DNA from 4 places in the Neorhizobium sp. 05N33 genome. Region 3 is predicted to be linked to each of the others. Evidence: riboswitches for the same ligand, from Rfam matches in the RefSeq annotation. Region 3 holds a riboswitch; each other region holds the start of a gene.
The links. A riboswitch is a leader RNA that binds a small molecule or an ion and turns the genes downstream of it on or off. The one in region 3 is predicted to bind cobalamin.

Region 1 (4,208 bases), on a different contig from region 3:
GATGTTCTCCACCACCTGCGTATCGATGGCGATGCCGATCTTTGCGAGTTCCGCCTTGACCACCGGCAGCATGGTGACGAGATCGGGACGCTGCGGATAGGTGATGACCAGCAGGCGCAGGGGCTTGCCGCCTTTTTCGCGCATGCCGCCGCTGCCTTTTGCCCAGCCGGCTTCGTCGAGAAGCGCTGCGGCCTTGGCAGGGTCGGTCGGGCGTGCCTCTCTGCCCGCAAAGGGGAAATAGGAGGCGTAGGCGCCGGTGGCGGGGTCGCCACCGTTGATCGCGGTGGCAAGCTCCTTGCGGTCGAAGGCCAGATCGATCGCCTGGCGCACTTTCACATCATCCATCGGCGGCCGGGCAGTGTTGAAGAAAGCGAGATACTGGTATCCGACCGGGAACGACTTGATCGCCAGATCAGGGTTTGTCTGGAGCCGGCTCACGACTTCCGACGGCAAGCCGAAAGCCAAATCGAGCTCGCCGGCTTCCAGCGCCAGCGTCAGGGTCTGCGCATCACCGAACTTGCGGAAATTAACCGGCGAACGCTTGTCGGCGCCGGCAAAATGCGCGTTAGGCTCGAGCGCGATTGAGGCATCCGCCTTGAAGCCCGAGATTCGATAAGGACCGCTGAAGACGGCGTTGCCGGCCGCGGTGGGTTTGTAGGCGATCAGCGGCCATTCGGCGAAGAGCGCCTGGATGAAAGGCACCGGCTTTTCGGTTGTCACCTTCAGCGTCAGGTCGTCGGCCGCCTCGAAGGTCAGCTTGCCACCGGTGGCGAGCGCCGCCTTGTTGTTGGCGAATGTGTTGTCGAAACCTGCTGCCAGCGCCTTGGCTGTCACCGGCGTGCCGTCGGAAAACAGGCGGCCGTGTTTCAGGGTCACGGTCCAGGTCAGGTCGCCGATGCGCTGCGCCTTTTCGGCCAGTTCCGGCACGAGCTTGCCGTCCCGATCGACGGTGAAGAGGTTCTCGCCGACCCCGTGGCTGACCAGCGCCCAGCCGTTCGAACCCTTGGCCGGATCCGTGCCACTGGTGATGTAGGTGGCGCCGGCGCGAACCGGCTCGGCTGCAAAGACAGTGCCTGCGGTGACAAAGATGGCGGCACTGAGCCAGGCGGCGGCCAGGCGCGATAGAGTGTGCGACGTCAATTCTCTTTCCTCTTGTTCTATTCGGATGGGGTGCGAAGCCGCTGCTTGCGGCCCGTTGGGTGATAGGCGAAGTCCTCGACGATCCCGCCGCCGAGCAGGTGCTCGCCGACGATCCGGTCGATCGCGTCTTCGTTGACGCCGCCGTAATAGGTTCCTTCCGGAAACACTTGCAGCACGGGCGCCAGATTGCAGGGACCGAGACAGGTGGATTTTGCGGTCATCGTGCCGTCGCCGGCAGTGCGCAGTTTCTGCCGCTCCTGCTGGTTGCGCAGATGTCCCCAGATCACATCGGCTCCGGCCGCGTTGCAGGGACCGCCCTGGCAGACGAGCACGCGACGTTTCTGGGCCGGCACGAGCGATCCCTCGGCAACGGGCGGCGTGTCGGTCTGCGGCACGTCCAGTGCTTCGGCGGTTTCGAGCAGTTCGCCGATCAGCCGCGCCATCAGCGTGCTCGAGGCGATATCCCGGGTGATCGAAAGGGCCGGCCAGCGCCGGCTATCGGCCGCCTTCCAGCGCTTCAGCGATTTCGTCAGCCAGATAAGGACGCTCGGCTCCATGGGCAGGACGAGCGGCACGATAACGACGGTTTCGACATCCTCGTCGAGCAGATCGGACAGCGCGTCGCGCAGGGAGGGGGTACCCTGTTCGGTAAAGGCGACCCGAACCGTTCCGGCTCCGGTCACGCCGGCTGCAAGTTTCGCGAGCCGTTGCATTTCCAGATGCGGCGATGCCGCAAAGGCGGATTTCGCAATCAGCAGGACGGCGCGCCCGGATACGTTCTGGGAAGATAATCCCTGTGTTTTCACTGCCTTCGTCTCACTCAAAGGAGGAGGCAGCAAAAATGAGGGTTGCGGCAGGCAGGGATAGCCCGACGGAACCGTCATTCCTGTGGCACACCCCGACCACGGAATTTCTATTGTCAGGCAGGTCTCCTGGCTCGCGGGTCAAAGCCTTGATCGCCCGTCTTCCCGGCATTGGCTGCCAGTGACATGTTGGGCGAACGGCTCACCGCTCACAGTTGCGGGACAGCTCCGGTTTTGACCGGATTCCCTCTTAGCTTCCGTCCGGGGACGGAAGAACCTTGACGCCGCGAACTTACACTCCCCCTGCCGACTGTCAACGGCGCCGCTTCATGCAGCATCGTCGCATCAATGCGAGGCACCGGAGCCGCCGACGGCAACGATCGTAAAGGGTTTTCCTTCGACGGGGATCGTGCGGACTTCCTTCAGGCTCTCCGCATCGATGATGCGAACCAGCGAATGCCGCGGATCGGTGATGGCGACATGACCGTCCGCAACGGCAAGGCGCGGACGCGGATCACGCCAATGGCCGTCCTTGCTGTAGGGCTCGGTGACCTTGGCTTTGCGAACGATCTCGCCCTTGATCACGTCCAGCACATGAAGATCACCGTCCTCCGTCAGGATGTAGGCACTGCGCGGCGTTGCTGGGTCCAGCAGGAAGTCGACGCGGCGGGTGGGCAGGGCGATCAGCCGGAAGTGCTTCTCGCTGTCCGGATCGATCAGGACGATTTTGTCCTCGCCGTAGTTGCCGAGGAAGAACTGCATTGCCTTACCGCCAAGCAAGGTACCAGTCGAACCTTTCGGCATGTCAGATGGGTAAGCGAGCATTTCCAGTTTCGGTCCATCAAGTCCGCCAGGACGGGCGACAAGAACGCCTTCCTTGCAACCGAAAGCAACCAGCAGGGACGAAGTGGCCTCGCCGTGAAGATCGGTGCATTTCGCGACGTCACCGAGCTGCTTGCCCGCTTCATCGACGACGCGAAGACCGACCCTCGGCGGCAGTTCGTCGGGCTTGGTTTCGACTTCAGTGTTTGGGACCGACACCAGCACGAAACGACCCATCGTCACCGCTACGCCGTGATGCGGCTTCGTCGTGTCGACTGTCTTCACGTCAGCCCTGCCTTCGAGAAGAGCCGTTTCGTCGATGATATCCGCCTTGCCGCCTCGATCGTAAAAGAGGATCGCATGGTCGTCATGTGGAACGACGTGGAAAGGACGCTTGCCCTCGAAAGTCACGGGCAACAGCCCCACCTCGGAAACCTCCAGGTCCCGATGCTCCCCGTGATCGGAGAAATCGATGCCAGTCTTGAGGACGTGCACGATGTCATGATCCGACTGCGTGGCGAATACGCTCCGGCCGGACGCGCTGGCGGTCAGCGCCGCAGGACCCTTGACGTCGTAGCGGCCGAGTTCCTTGCCGTTCTCGAAGTCGATGGCGCGGACGACTGGATTCGTATGATCGCCGACAAACAGGCGCCATGCCTCTTTCGTCTCATGATCATCATCGGCAAACGCTCCGGAAGCAGCAAAGATGAGGCCTGACGCGACAGCTGTCAGCAGACGGTTTCGAGTGAGAAAAGACGAGGCGGGTGACGGCCCTCGCTTGTCGATCCCGATCTCATCGACGGCGAACTTCTTTCCGTGCGGCTCCGTCAGGATGCGGTTGAGAAGCTTGGTTTTGCCAGCACCGAGATAGCCGGTCAAAACGGTCACCGGAGTTGGTTGAGATTTCTGCCGTGACATGACTTGTCTCCAGATTGACGGTAGCTTCGATCATTAGTTATTATGTTATAACATTACAAACGCGATCGTTGTCAATCCCCGAGAATGCGATGATCGACATTTGCCGGATCGCGATGCAGATCGAAACAAGATTGGCAGAGTTGGACCGAGAGTGGGATGTCGAACGAACGCTGGAGACGAACGCTTCAACCGCCTTGGATGGCCGGGAGCTATCGAACTGTACTTTCCCGAACGATAAGCTCCCATTCGACGGGTGCGGTGTATGATTTGGCATCGTTGATCCGTGCGACGATCGCCTCGGCCGTCAGCTTGCCGATACGCTCGCGATCAGGGCGAACCGTCGTTAGGGAGGGACTAACGCAGCTCGCCGCCTCGTTGTCTCCAAATCCAACAACGCCGATATCTTGAGGAACGCGCCGGCCGAGTTTCCGCAGTGCCCGAAGCACGCCAAACGCAACGACATCGCTGTTGCAGGCGATTGCGTCGATCTCGGGATGGCGCTCCAGAAGCTCGGTTGCAAGCCGC
Region 2 (4,208 bases), on a different contig from region 3:
TCGCGCAGCACGTGATTTTCGCCGACGATCGCGGCGAAGCGGTCGAGAAGTTCTGGTTTCGGCCCGGAAATATCCATCAACGTCTCCTCCTCTTTTGCCCCGGCTCATTCTCGCGGGGCGGCGGCCCTCGCCAGCCGGTCGTTGATCGCTTCGCCGAGCCCATGGTCGGGAATGGGCGTGACGGCGATGCTGGCGGCGCCGGTGGCGTCGGCCCGCTTCAGGTAATCGAACAGGTTTGCCGCCGCCTGCGCAAGATCGCCCGACGGGCTCAGATCAAAAACCGCCGTCGCGAGTTCCATTCCTTTCACGGGAGCAGAACCGAGCCGGATCAATGCCTCGCCGGTCTCGACATGGTCGGCATTGAGCCTGACCGCCGCTCCTGGCGCGTAATGGGAAGCGAGCATGCCGGGAGCTTCGATGATTGCCGCTGGTCCTTCCGGTCGGATCACCGCAAGGCCGGTTGCACGTTCGATCTCTTCCACGGCCACCCCACCCGGCCGCAGCAGCCGGATCACGCCATCCTCGACACGAACGATGGTCGATTCCACACCGACCGGAGCCGCGCCGCCGTCGATGATCAAAGCCAGCTTGTCGCCCAGGTCGTCGGCCACATGGGCGGCGCTGGTTGGGCTCACCTTGCCGGACGTGTTGGCGCTCGGCGCCGCGAGTGGCTTGCCGAAGGCGCGGATCAGATCGGAAGCGAAGCCCTTGGGAAGCCGGATGCCGACCGTATCGAGCCCGGCCGTCGCCAGCGCGTGGATGCCACTTTCGGGCTTTAGGGCCAGGATCAGGGTGAGGGGGCCCGGCCAGAAGGCTTGGCCAAGCTTTCGCGAAATCGGGTCGAAGTCGGCATAACGCTCGGCCATGGCTAGATCCGACATGTGGCAGATCAGCGGATTGAAGCGCGGCCGGCCCTTGGTCTCGTAGATGCGGGTGATGGCGGCGGGATTGGTGGCATCGGCCGCAAGCCCGTAGACCGTCTCGGTGGGGATCGCCACGGGTAGGCCACCGCCGAGCACGGCGCAGGCTTGGGCGAGCGCGCCGTCATGGTCCCGGGTGATGTCGATGATTTGAGCCGTCATATCCGCCCGTCAATAACGCGGAGCCCGGCGTCTTCATAGCTTTTTGATGATCTCGCGGAGCATTTCGTTGGAAGTGCCGAGCATCAGCACGTTCTTGATCGCTTCCATCGGATCGTTGGTGCGGAACAGAAGGCCATTCTTGCGGATCGATCGGTTGATCTGCAGCGGCTGGCCGGCCTCTCGTTCGACCGCGACGGCGAAATACATGCGCGAATAGGCCGTGCTGATACGCTCGAAGAACGTTTCCTCCCCGCCCATCTCGGAAACGAAGTTGGCAATGTAGAAGGACCAGCTTACCGGCACGCCGTGGGCAAGCTGCGTTCTTGCCGCCGTGACATGGCAATAGCCGAGATGCGGCCGCTCATCGAGCGTGTGGTGAAAGATGATCTTCGGAAACTTGATCGAGCGATGGAAGGAGTTGATCCGGTTGTGGCTCGTCTCGCCGGCCGCCTCCAGCCTTTTGCCTGTGCGCTCGGCGACCTCGTCATGGGTGAGATAACGGCGCTCTTCCGGCAGCCAGATCGGATTGTAGCGGGCGATGCGCCCCGTCCGAAGGAATTCGGAATGGGCAGCGGTCTTCACTGCCACCGGCGCCGGAGGCTTTGGTGGAGGAGCTTTATAGTAACGGATTTTCCCCTTGGCCTGCACGGTGGCATCGCTCCCATTCGAGCCGGGATTTTATGGCTTATCCCTTAATGACAGGTTTCGCTTTCGCGGGGCTGGAGTGTTGCATTCCGGGCCGTTTCGCCGCTGTCGCCAACGCGGTTGCCGATGTCGCAATGTCGCCTATGCGACACGCCCGCTCGATGGTTATATCCGCCTCGATCTTGAGGTGCCGCCTGTCTAGGGAAGGCGGAGAATTGGGAAGCCGGCAGGGGTCTTCGAAACCTTGATCCGGCGCTGCCCCCGCAACGGTGGTGGAGCAACAAAGCTTGGTACAGGCCACTGGGAAAGAGCCGAAAAGGCCGCCCGGGAAGGCGCCGAGCCCGTCCCGCAACGGACAGCTCCTGAGCCCGGAAACCAGCCTCGGGACAAAAGATGACGACCGGACGCGGCGGGCGTTCGGGACAGGGTTTGGGGCGGGCCTGGGGCCGGCCGGCATTTCCATGTCCTTCCGCTGTCCACATTGACGAGGAAGGTAAGTATATGGAAATTCGCAATCAGGCCCTGCGGCAGCTCAAGAACCGCCGCGAGGGGTTCAGCCTCGAACAGCCCTTCTATACCGATCCCGCCTATTTCAAGCTCGATCTGGAAATGATCTGGTACCGCGACTGGCTGTTCGTCGGGCATGATTGCGAGCTGCCCAAGGCCGGCGCCTATTTCACCCTGCAGATCGGCGATTATCCGGTCGTTATCGTGCGCGGCCGCGACAACCAGATCCGGGCGCTGCACAATACCTGCCGCCATCGTGGCAGCCGTGTCTGCACCAAGGAACATGGCTCGGCGGTGCGGCTCGTTTGTCCCTACCATCAATGGACCTACGAGCTGGACGGCTCGCTTCTGGTCGGTCGCCAGATGGGCCAGGACTTCGACAAGACCCAATTCAGCATGAAGAAGGTCCATTGCGAGAGCGTCGCCGGCTTTATCTTCATCTGTCTTGCCAACGAGGCGCCGGATTTCGCGCCGGTTCGCGCCGCCATCGAGCCTTATATGGCCCCGCACCGCCTGTCGGAAGCCAAGGTCGCGCACCAGTCGACGATCATCGAGAAGGGCAACTGGAAGCTCGTCTGGGAAAACAACCGCGAATGTTACCACTGCGCCGCCAACCATCCGGAGCTCTGCCGCACCTATCCGGAATCGCCGACCGCGACCGGTGTCCAGGGCGCCAAGGACGATCCGGTCATCGCCGCCCATTGGCAGCGCTGTGAGGAGGCCGGGTTGCCGAGCGAATTCCGGATGGACGAGACCGGCCAGTTCCGCGTCGCGCGCATGCCGCTGATCGAGGATGCCGAGAGCTATACGATGAGCGGCCGCAACGCCGTACAYCGCAAACTCTCCGACGACGTGACGATCAATTCGATCGGCACCATGCTGCTGTTCCACTATCCAAGCAGCTGGAACCACATTCTCGGTGACCACGCGATCTCGTTCCGCGTCACCCCGCTCGGGCCGGAAGAAACGGCGGTTACCACCAAATGGCTGGTCCACAAGGACGCGGTTGAGGGCGTCGACTACAATCTCGAAGACCTGACCCATGTCTGGAACATGACCAACGACCAGGACCGCCAGATCGTGGAGGAAAACGCTTTCGGCATCCGCTCGCCCGCCTACGAGCCCGGTCCTTACTCGCCACTCCACGAAGGCGGCGTCATGCAGTTCGTCGAATGGTACTCGAACTTCATGGTCAACCGGCTGCAGGGCGACCAGGCGAAACTTTCGATCGTCGCCTGATCGCCAATTCGTGATCGGCGTTGATCGGCGCGGGGCGTGGCTCCAGGAACGGAATCCCGCGTGTGGCGTTGTTTTCTGATTGAAAATCAGAATGAGGAAGCACCCCGCATGAACGCCTTTCGCCTACGCCTGACCGCAGCGGCAGTCGCCGTTGTCACGACATTTGCTGGCCTTGTACCTGCGCAGGCTGTCCAAATGCCGGCTCCGCCATCCGGCATTTCGGCCGCCGGCGATGTCACCAATGTCCAGTACCGTCGCGACTTCCGGCGTGACCGATACGGTTGGTATCGCGGCCATCGCGGTTACCGCGACCGCCGCCCCGGTTATCGTTATCACAACGGTTTCTGGTTCCCGCTGGCCGCCTTCGGTGCCGGTGCCATTATCGGCGGCGCTATCCAGGCGGATCGGGGTTATGGCAGCCGCCACGTCGCCTGGTGTGAAAGCCGTTATCGCAGCTATCGGGCCTGGGACGATACCTATGCACCGCGCGCCGGCGTGCGGGCGCGCTGCATCTCGCCTTACAGGTAAGCAGGTATTGGCCCTCTCGACGCGGAGCCCGGTCGCGGCGTAAGCCGGTGGCCGGGCTTGTTTGTCGCGGCGCACGTTAATCACGCATTCAGGATGAACTTCCCAAGGGTTGCAGCGAAATTCTATTTCGCTGCATACTGAAATAATTGGCTGGCAAAAATTGAAACACCGACAAGGGATATGGGGGACTTAATATGACTCTTTTGA
Region 3 (4,208 bases):
GAATAACTCTCTCGATGCGATGTCTTGAGCCCCGCCCGGGGCTCAACCGGCCCTTGGATAGATTTCGCCATGCGGTGGTCTCGGCTTTATGAGATTATCAACCGGCACGTTCCATGATGTCATCTTCCAGTAAAGGAGAGGATGCCGGAATTGCCGATACCGCTTCGCGGCCTGCTGACCATACCGCTCTTGTTTTTGCCTGCCGCAGCGCTGGCGGGAGACCCTGCCGTTTGCGCAGCGCTTTACCGGAAACTTGGAAACAGCCCGGAGATCATCGGCAATACGTCGGCGGCGCGCAGCTATGCCCAGCAGCTCGGCGAATATAATGCCGATATCCGTGAACTGCGGGTCGACATGCGCCGCGCCGGCTGCGGCAACGGCAGCGTCGTGGTCCTCGGCGGCCCCAATGCCGAAGTCTGCGGCCAGATGCGAGATGCGCTGGGAAGAATGGAGCAGAGCCGCGACACGCTGACGGCTGAGCGCAACGGTTCGCGGCAGATAATCCTGCCCTCGGAAGAGCGCAATGCCATTCTCGCCGCCATTCGCGAACAGCGCTGCATCCCTTCTTTCGAGCCGCTGCCGCCTGTAGTCGACGACAAGCGAAAGGTGCCGGGCATCGAACTTCCCAGGCAAGAGGAGCCTTATTCCGGAATTACCAACCTGCGCACCCACCCGCCGCAAAAGCCGCAGGCGACCGCGGTCCCGCCGCCAGTGCTCACGCCGCCGCCGGAGCGGCCATACGACCCCAGCAAAAAGGTGCGCACCGTCGGGCCGACCTTCCTGCCCGAAGCGGGTATTGATCTCACCAATCCGAAATCGGCAGGACCACAGCCGCAGCAATAATCAGCGGCTGTCCCATCGGTCCTGAAAGATCAGCGCGTCCAGGCCCAAGCGCTGGCGCCAGCCCTTGAGCGCCAGTTCGGGTTCGCCGTAGAGCCGATCGACATAACCGAGGCAGAGCCAGGCGACGATCTCGACACGGTCGGGAATACCGAGCAGCCCGCGCACGTCCTCGTCGCGGAAAATGCTGACCCAGCCAACACCGACGCCCTCGGCCCTTGCCGCGAGCCAGAGGTTCTGCACGGCGCAGACGGTCGAATAGGCATCCATGCGCGGATTGTGAGTGCGGCCGAGCACGACCGGACCGGCGCGGTCCGGATCGCAGGTAACGCAGATCGACAGCGGCGCCTTGACAATGCCTTCGAGCTTGAGGCTGCGGTAGAGGTCGCGGCTTTCCTCGGCAAACATCTCCACGGCCTCGTCATTGGCGCGCGAAAAGGCGGCCCGCGCGGCCTCGCGTACCGCCTGATCGCGGATGAGGATGAAATTCCATGGCTGCATGAAGCCGACCGAGGGTGCCGAATGCGCGGCGCCAAGCAGCCGCATCACCAGGTCGTCCGGCAGCGGATCGGGCAGGAACTGGTCGCGCACGTCGCGGCGTGTCTCGATCGCCCGGTAGACAGCGGCGCGTTCGACCTTGGAAAACTCGCCTGCAGGCAGCAAGGCATGCGCGAAAGGATCAGTCTGCATCGTTAAGTCCCCAACAATGCCGTCGCTCCCTTGCCTTCCCGGCACGAAGCCTTTGGGCAAAAAGAGGTCCGAAACCTTTCCGCCGTCCGCGCGGGCTGGTCTATCTCGTCAGGCCGGTCTTCTGACTTGGTTTCATCCGCCTGCACCGCCGCCTTCCCGGTTTCCCAGTGGCTTTCATATATTGCGGCCGAGCGTCCACCTCACAGCGTTGGGCACGTTCCGGTTCCACCCCGGATTCCCGATTCTCCGGCTTGTCGCCGGCACCTGACAGGATCGTTTATGCCCTTACGCTATCCCCGGCGCAAGGCGTTCATGCGACAGGGAAATAGCGCACATAGGCAAACTCATCGCCATCAGGCGACCAGTTCGGCGAATTCATCGTGCCTTGCCCGCCGAAGAGCTCGAACACCGTTTCGACATTGCCGCCGTCCATGTCCATCAGCCTGACGCGGACGTCAAGATCGCGCGGATGGTCGAAGACATCGGCGTCGTAGGAGACAAAAACGATCTTGTCACCCTTCGGTGACGGATGCGGAAACCAGTCGCCGTAACCGCCGTCGGTGATCCGCTCGGCCGCGCCGCCTGCGGCCGGGACGCGCCAGATCTGCATCAGCCCGGTGCGACTGGAATTGAAATAGATCCATTTTCCATCCGGCGAATAGTCCGGCCCGTCATTGCGGCCCTCGCCGAATGTCAGCCGCGTCTCTGCGCCACCTTCGATGCCGATGGTATAGATGTCGAACTCGTCGCCGCGGATGCCGCAATAGGCGAAGTTTTTTCCGTCCGGCGACCAGCCATGCCAGTAGGACGGCAGGTTCCGGGTTACCAGCCGCGGCACGCCGCCACCGGCGGAAAGGACATAGATCGCCGACTTGCCTAACTCTACCTTGTCGGAAATGGCGATCAGCGAACCGTCCGGCGAAATGCCGTGGTCGTTGTTGCATTGGCGGGCAAAGCCGGTATCGACCGGTTCAGGCCCGTCACCACCCTCCGGTGACAGACGATAGATCAGGCCCTCGCTGTTGAGCATCAGGTAACGCCCGTCCGGCGACCAGTTGGGCGCTTCGAAGAGGGCTTCCGTCTGCCAGACCACTCGCATCACCCTCGTCCGGATATTAAAGATCTCGACCGAGCTGCGCGAGGCCATGATCCTCTCCTATCGATCGCGGAAACGGTTGGTGATCGGATAACGCCGGTCGCGGCCAAAATTCTTCTTGGTGATCTTGACGCCCGGCGCCGATTGGCGCCGCTTGTATTCGGCGAGATAGAGCAGGTGTTCGATCCGGTGAACAGTCGCGATGTCGTGGCCGCGGGCGACGATCTCCTCGGTGCCCATTTCCAGCTCGACGAGGCATTCGAGAATGTCGTCGAGCACCGGATAGGGCGGCAGCGAATCCTGGTCGGTCTGGTTGGGTCTGAGTTCCGCGGACGGGGCCTTGGAGATGATGTTCTTCGGGATCACCTCGCCGCTTGGGCCAAGAGCCGTCGGCGGCAGGTGTTCGTTGCGCCAGGCGGCCAGCGCGTAGACCTGCATCTTGTAGAGGTCCTTGATCGGATTGAAGCCGCCGTTCATGTCGCCGTAGAGCGTCGCGTAGCCGACCGACATTTCCGACTTGTTGCCGGTCGTCACCACCATCGAGCCGAACTTGTTGGAGATCGCCATCAGGATCGTGCCGCGGGCGCGGCTCTGGAGGTTCTCTTCGGTAATCCCCTCGTCGGTTCCTTCGAACAGCTCGGCCAGCGCTGACGAAAAACCGTCCACCGGCTCGGCGATCTGCACGATGTCGTACCGGCAGCCGAGCGCCCTGGCGCAATCGGCTGCGTCCTTCAGCGAATCCTCGGAGGTGTAGCGATAGGGCAGCATCACCGTGCGCACCCTCTCCTCGCCCAGCGCATCGACAGCGATCGCCGCGCAGATGGCACTGTCGATGCCGCCGGACAGGCCGAGAACGACCGACTTGAAGCCGTTCTTGTTGACGTAGTCGCGGAACCCCAGAAGGCAGGCGCGGTAATCCGCCTCCTCCTTTTCCGGAATGCGCGCCATCGGTCCGCGGGCGCAGTGCCAGGTCTCGCCAATCCGTTTCCATTCGGTGACGGCGACGGCCGGCTCGAACTGGCTCATCTGGAAGGCGAGCGACTTGTCGGTGTTGAAGGCGAAGCTTGCGCCGTCGAAGACCAGTTCGTCCTGACCGCCGAGCTGGGCCGCGTAGATCATCGGCAGGCCGGTCTCGATCACCTGCTTCAGAACGACCTGATGGCGAATATCCACCTTGCCGCGAAAATAGGGCGAACCGTTCGGCACGAGCAGGATTTCCGCCCCGCTTTCCGAGAGCGTCTCGCAGACGCCGAGATCGCCCCAGATATCCTCGCAGATCGGAATGCCGAGTCGCACGCCGCGGAAATTGACGGGCCCCGGCATCTCGCCGGCGATGAAGACCCGCTTTTCGTCAAACTCGCCGTAATTCGGCAGGTCGATCTTGTCGCGCACGGCGATCACCTTGCCGCCGTCGAGCACGGCGATCGAATTGTGCCGGCCCTCCTTGCCCTGACGCGGGAAGCCGATGATGACGCCGGGGCCGCCGTCTGCCGTATCGGCCGCAAGCTCCTCCACCGCCTTCAGGCAGGCGTTGAGGAAAGCCGGTTTCAGGACGAGGTCTTCCGGCGGATAACCGGACAGG
Region 4 (4,208 bases), on a different contig from region 3:
GCCATAACCGCGACGTTCTCTGGCTCACCTATTCGCTGCAGCGGGATCTTCGTCAGCAAATCTCGATATCCATCGGCATCCTCCCAGACTGGCCTGTTGATCGGCGTGCGAATTGCCCCAGGCGCTAAGCAAAGCACACGCACACCATGCGGCGCCGCTTCCTGCGCCAGGGATTTTGACATCATTGATATTCCCGCCTTGCTGGCCGTGTAAGCACTGTAGCCGGTCCAGCCGATGACCTCATGGACACTGGTCGTATTGAGCACGACGCCCGACCTCTGCGCGACCATGCGCTTGAGCGCTTATGCGCGCAAAAATAGGTCCCCTTCAGGTTGACATCGATGATTTTGCACCACGCCTCGACATCACTTTGCCACCCAAGCGAAAAGCGACCGTCAATGCCGGCGTTGTTCACAATCACATCAATCCCGCCCCACGCATCGTCCATGACGCGGAACATTGCATCGACTGCACTGGCGTCGCTTATGTCGGCCATCAGCCCGAGAGCTTGACCTCCGGCGGCGGTGAACTCATCAACGAGCATCTCGGTTTGTTCGGGGTTGACCAGATAGTTGACTGCAACTCGGGCGCCTTCCGCGGCGAAGGCCTTCGAGATTGCGGCTCCCAGACCGGAATTGCCTCCCGTCACGAGAACGCGTTTGTTTGTGAGGCCGAGGTTCACTGTGATTTCCACTGGAAATGAATGACCGCGCCAGCTGGCGCTGCGATCGGGTAACGTCGAAGCTGGACGCTTGTTCCTGGCATGCCTGCACGCGTTCCGGATTAACAGAAATCCCATCGCTCGACTGGGCAAGGAGTTGCATGGTTTCAAGGACCACATTCCGGAGACGGACGAGTACGGAATTCGCTCCTTTGTTTACCGTGCAAAGAAGCCCTTCGATCCCGCGCTACTTCAGGCGTTCATCGATAAGCCGTGGCCTGGCGTGGTCCGTGCGAAAGGTTTCTTTTGGCTTGCAACGCGACCTCACTATGTCGGCGAAATCAGTCAGGCAGGAGCCTTGTCCGCACCAGCAAGATGGGCCTTTGGTGGACATCCGTTCCCAAGGGTCAATGGCCACAGGAACCGGGCTTCCTCAAAATGATGGCCCCCTATCTGGATCCGGTCTGGGGCGATCGCCGCCAGGAAATTGTCTTTATCGGCGCCGACCCTGTGGATGAGGCGAAAATTCGAGCGGAATTGGACTTTTGCTTGATCGACAGCGAGGTCTTCACACCTCAACTCTGGCACAACCTGCTGGACCCATTCCCAAGTTGGGATCGCCAGGCAACATAAGCGAAAGCTTGAGACCAGTCGATTGACAGTCGACCATGACAGTGTAGGGTCATCGCGTCGTGGTTCTTCCGCCGAAGGGCGGAAGCTAAGAGGGAATCCGGTGTGATACCGGAGCTGTCCCGCAACTGTGAGCGGTGAGCCGTTCGTCCATCAAGTCACTGGCAGAAATGCCGGGAAGACGGGCGATAAAGGCTTTGACCCGCGAGCCAGGAGACCTGCCTGACAGAGAGAAATTCCGTGGTCGGGGTGTGCCACAGGAATGAAGGTGCATTGGGCCTCCGGTAATTTCCGGATCCTGGCGTGCCGTCATTTTTGCTGCCTCCTCGCGTTTTTGAGATCGAGGCAGTGGACCAGAACAACATTCCATCCGGCGCGCCGAGGCGGGCGATCCTGCTGATCGTGAAATCCGCCTTTGCTGCGTCTCCCCATCTGGAAATGCGGCGGCTGGCCGGTCTCGTGGCGCAATCCCGGCCCGGTACCGTGGTTCGCTTTGCCTTCACCGAGCAGGGCACGCCATCCCTGCGCGAGGCGCTTTCCGCCCTGCTCGACGTGGATGTCGACAGCCTCACCATCGTCCCTCTCGTCCTGCCGATGGAGCCGAGTTTCCATATCTGGCTGACCAAGTCGCTGAAACGCTGGAGGGCGTCGGACGAACAGCCCTGGCCGGCGCTTTCGATTTCCAGAGACGTCTCTTCCAGCGCTTTGATGACACCGCTCATCGGCGAATTGCTGGAAACCTCCGAAGGCCTTGATGTTCCCACCGCAAAACCTGTCGCCCAGGAAGGCTCGCTCGTACCCGCCCAGAAGCGGCGCGCCCTCGTTTGCGCCGGCGGAGCCTGCAATTCGGCCGGCACCGAGGTGATCTGGAATCATCTGCGTAACCAGCAGGAACGCCGGAAGCTGCGCGTCACCGGCGACGGCACGATGACGGCGAAATCCACCTGTCTCGGACCCTGCAATCTGGCGCCCGTGCTGCAAGTGTTTCCCGAGGGCACTTATTACGGCGGCGTCACCAAGACGCGGTCGACCGGATCATCACCGAACATCTGCTCCGCGACGCGATCGTCGAGGATTTCGCCTATCACCCGACCGGCCGCAAGCAGCGGCTGCGCACATCGTCCGAACAGAACTGAGGAGAGAGAATTGTCATCCAGACTCATGTCGCGCCTGGCCGCGGCCTGGCTTGCTACGGCGGCCGTCAGCACGGCCGCAACCGCGTTTGCGGCCGAACCGCTTCGCGTCGGCGCCACCTACATCACCAGCGGCACGGATCCGGCCAAGGGCTCGAACGGCTGGGCGCTGGTCAGCCATGGAGTGGGCGAGAACCTTTTCACCGTCGACAGGGACGGCAAGCTCGTACAGGAACTCGCCGACAAGGCGAAGCGTACCGACGACCTGACCTGGACGATCACGCTGAAGCCCGGCGGGATGTTCTCCGACGGCACGCCGGTGACTGCCAAGGCGCTCGCCGCCGGCTTCGACAACACGTTCGCCAACAACAAGGCGGCGCTTGCCACCGGCGGCAAGCTGACCTTCGAGCCCGCCGACGATCTCACTCTAAAGGTGAGGACGGAGAAGCCCGTTCCCTATATCCAGGCGCTTTTCGCCGAATGGCCGCTGATCGCCTATAAGCCGGCCGGCGACAGCAATGCCGTTTTTACCGGTCCCTACCGGATCGCAGCCTTCAAGACGGATGCGTCGATCACGCTTGAGCCGAACACGCATTTCGTCGGAGCCGACAAGCGCTCGCCGGTGAGTTTCCGCAAGTTCGGCGATGCGCAGTCGATGACGCTGGCGCTCGAAGCCGGCGAACTGGACCTCGCTTTCGGCCTGCCATCGGAGGTTGTTGCCCGCCTCAAGACCAATCCGGACCTGACGATCAAGTCTTTCCCGGTCGGATACCAGTATCTCGCCTTCTTCAACACGACCCGCCCGTTGCTCGGCGACGTCAAGGTCCGCCAGGCGCTGGATCTTGCCTTCGACCGCAAGGAACTGGCCGCGGCGATCAACGGTGGAGATCCTGCAACAGGCGCCTATGCCGCCTATTTCCCGTTCGCCGGCAAGGACCTGCGCCCGACCGATCTCGCCAGGGCCGGCGCGCTTCTCGATGAAGCCGGCTGGAAGAAGGGTGACAGCGGCGCCCGCGAAAAGGATGGCAAGCCGCTTCGCCTGCTCGCCATCACCTATCCGCAACGCCCCGATCTCGTGACCATGCTGCCAGTCGTCAAGGTCGAACTTGCGAAGATAGGCGTGGCGATCGACACGCAGGTAGTCGAGAATATTTCGCAGGTGGCCGCGGCCGGCGATTTTGACATCGCGCTCTGGGCCCAGCATACCGCGCCAAGCGGCGATGCCGCCTTCTTCCTGAACTCGATGCTGAGAAGCGGCGCTTCGCTCAACTATGCGAAATACGCTTCACCGGACTTCGACGCTATCCTCAACCGCTTCGCCACGGAAGGCGATCCGGTCAAGCGCGTGACGATCGCACTTGACGCGCAGGCAAAGCTGTTTTCCGAGGCGCCGGCCTCCTTCCTGGTCTCGCCGGTCTGGTATGTCGGCATGTCGAAGCGGCTGAAGAACTACGAGCCCTGGGGATCCGACTATCACGTGCTGCGCGCCGATATCGGCGAGGCGAAGTAAGGCGGCATGAGCCCGGTTCGGTTCGGCGTTCAATCCCTGACGGGCCTGCTGGGGGCTTCACTCGCCTCCTTCACCGCGATCACCCTGATGCCGGCCGATCCGGTCGCGATCGCCATCCGCATCTGGAACCTGCCGGCGACGGACGAAACCGTCGCGGCTCTCAGGACACAGTGGGGTCTCGATCAGCCCCTGCTGCTCCGCTACGTCCACTGGCTCCTGAATTTTCTGACGGGAGACTGGGGGCGATCCTTCCGCACGGGAGAACCGGTGCTTG

Region 1: it holds a riboswitch for cobalamin, as region 3 does, so the genes downstream of both, AC1DLT_RS00640 ((2Fe-2S) ferredoxin domain-containing protein) here and bluB (5,6-dimethylbenzimidazole synthase) in region 3, are expected to answer to the same signal.
Region 2: it holds a riboswitch for cobalamin, as region 3 does, so the genes downstream of both, AC1DLT_RS30275 (aromatic ring-hydroxylating oxygenase subunit alpha) here and bluB (5,6-dimethylbenzimidazole synthase) in region 3, are expected to answer to the same signal.
Region 4: it holds a riboswitch for cobalamin, as region 3 does, so the genes downstream of both, AC1DLT_RS01710 (ABC transporter substrate-binding protein) here and bluB (5,6-dimethylbenzimidazole synthase) in region 3, are expected to answer to the same signal.

What each region holds. Positions count from the first base shown of each region.
Region 1 is NZ_JBFTNK010000001.1:130,262-134,469, reverse strand. It holds gene AC1DLT_RS00645 (ABC transporter substrate-binding protein) at 1-1,140, opposite strand, end outside; gene AC1DLT_RS00640 ((2Fe-2S) ferredoxin domain-containing protein) at 1,158-1,946, opposite strand; cobalamin riboswitch at 2,046-2,240, opposite strand; gene aztD (zinc metallochaperone AztD) at 2,289-3,683, opposite strand; gene AC1DLT_RS00630 (LacI family DNA-binding transcriptional regulator) at 3,893-4,208, opposite strand, start outside.
Region 2 is NZ_JBFTNK010000028.1:15,947-20,154, forward strand. It holds gene AC1DLT_RS30260 (FAD-binding oxidoreductase) at 1-77, opposite strand, end outside; gene AC1DLT_RS30265 (L-threonylcarbamoyladenylate synthase) at 105-1,082, opposite strand; gene AC1DLT_RS30270 (DUF6656 family protein) at 1,116-1,712, opposite strand; cobalamin riboswitch at 1,896-2,125, shown strand; gene AC1DLT_RS30275 (aromatic ring-hydroxylating oxygenase subunit alpha) at 2,229-3,473, shown strand; gene AC1DLT_RS30280 (BA14K family protein) at 3,582-4,001, shown strand; gene AC1DLT_RS30285 (BA14K family protein) at 4,196-4,208, shown strand, end outside.
Region 3 is NZ_JBFTNK010000006.1:66,465-70,672, reverse strand. It holds gene AC1DLT_RS16985 (hypothetical protein) at 142-843, shown strand; gene bluB (5,6-dimethylbenzimidazole synthase) at 844-1,530, opposite strand; cobalamin riboswitch at 1,625-1,813, opposite strand; gene AC1DLT_RS16975 (TolB family protein) at 1,841-2,677, opposite strand; gene AC1DLT_RS16970 (NAD+ synthase) at 2,687-4,208, opposite strand, start outside.
Region 4 is NZ_JBFTNK010000001.1:352,239-356,446, forward strand. It holds partial or broken gene AC1DLT_RS01700 (SDR family oxidoreductase) at 1-841, opposite strand, end outside; partial or broken gene AC1DLT_RS01705 (CobW C-terminal domain-containing protein) at 813-1,294, shown strand; cobalamin riboswitch at 1,337-1,531, shown strand; gene AC1DLT_RS01710 (ABC transporter substrate-binding protein) at 1,640-3,934, shown strand; gene AC1DLT_RS01715 (ABC transporter permease) at 3,941-4,208, shown strand, end outside.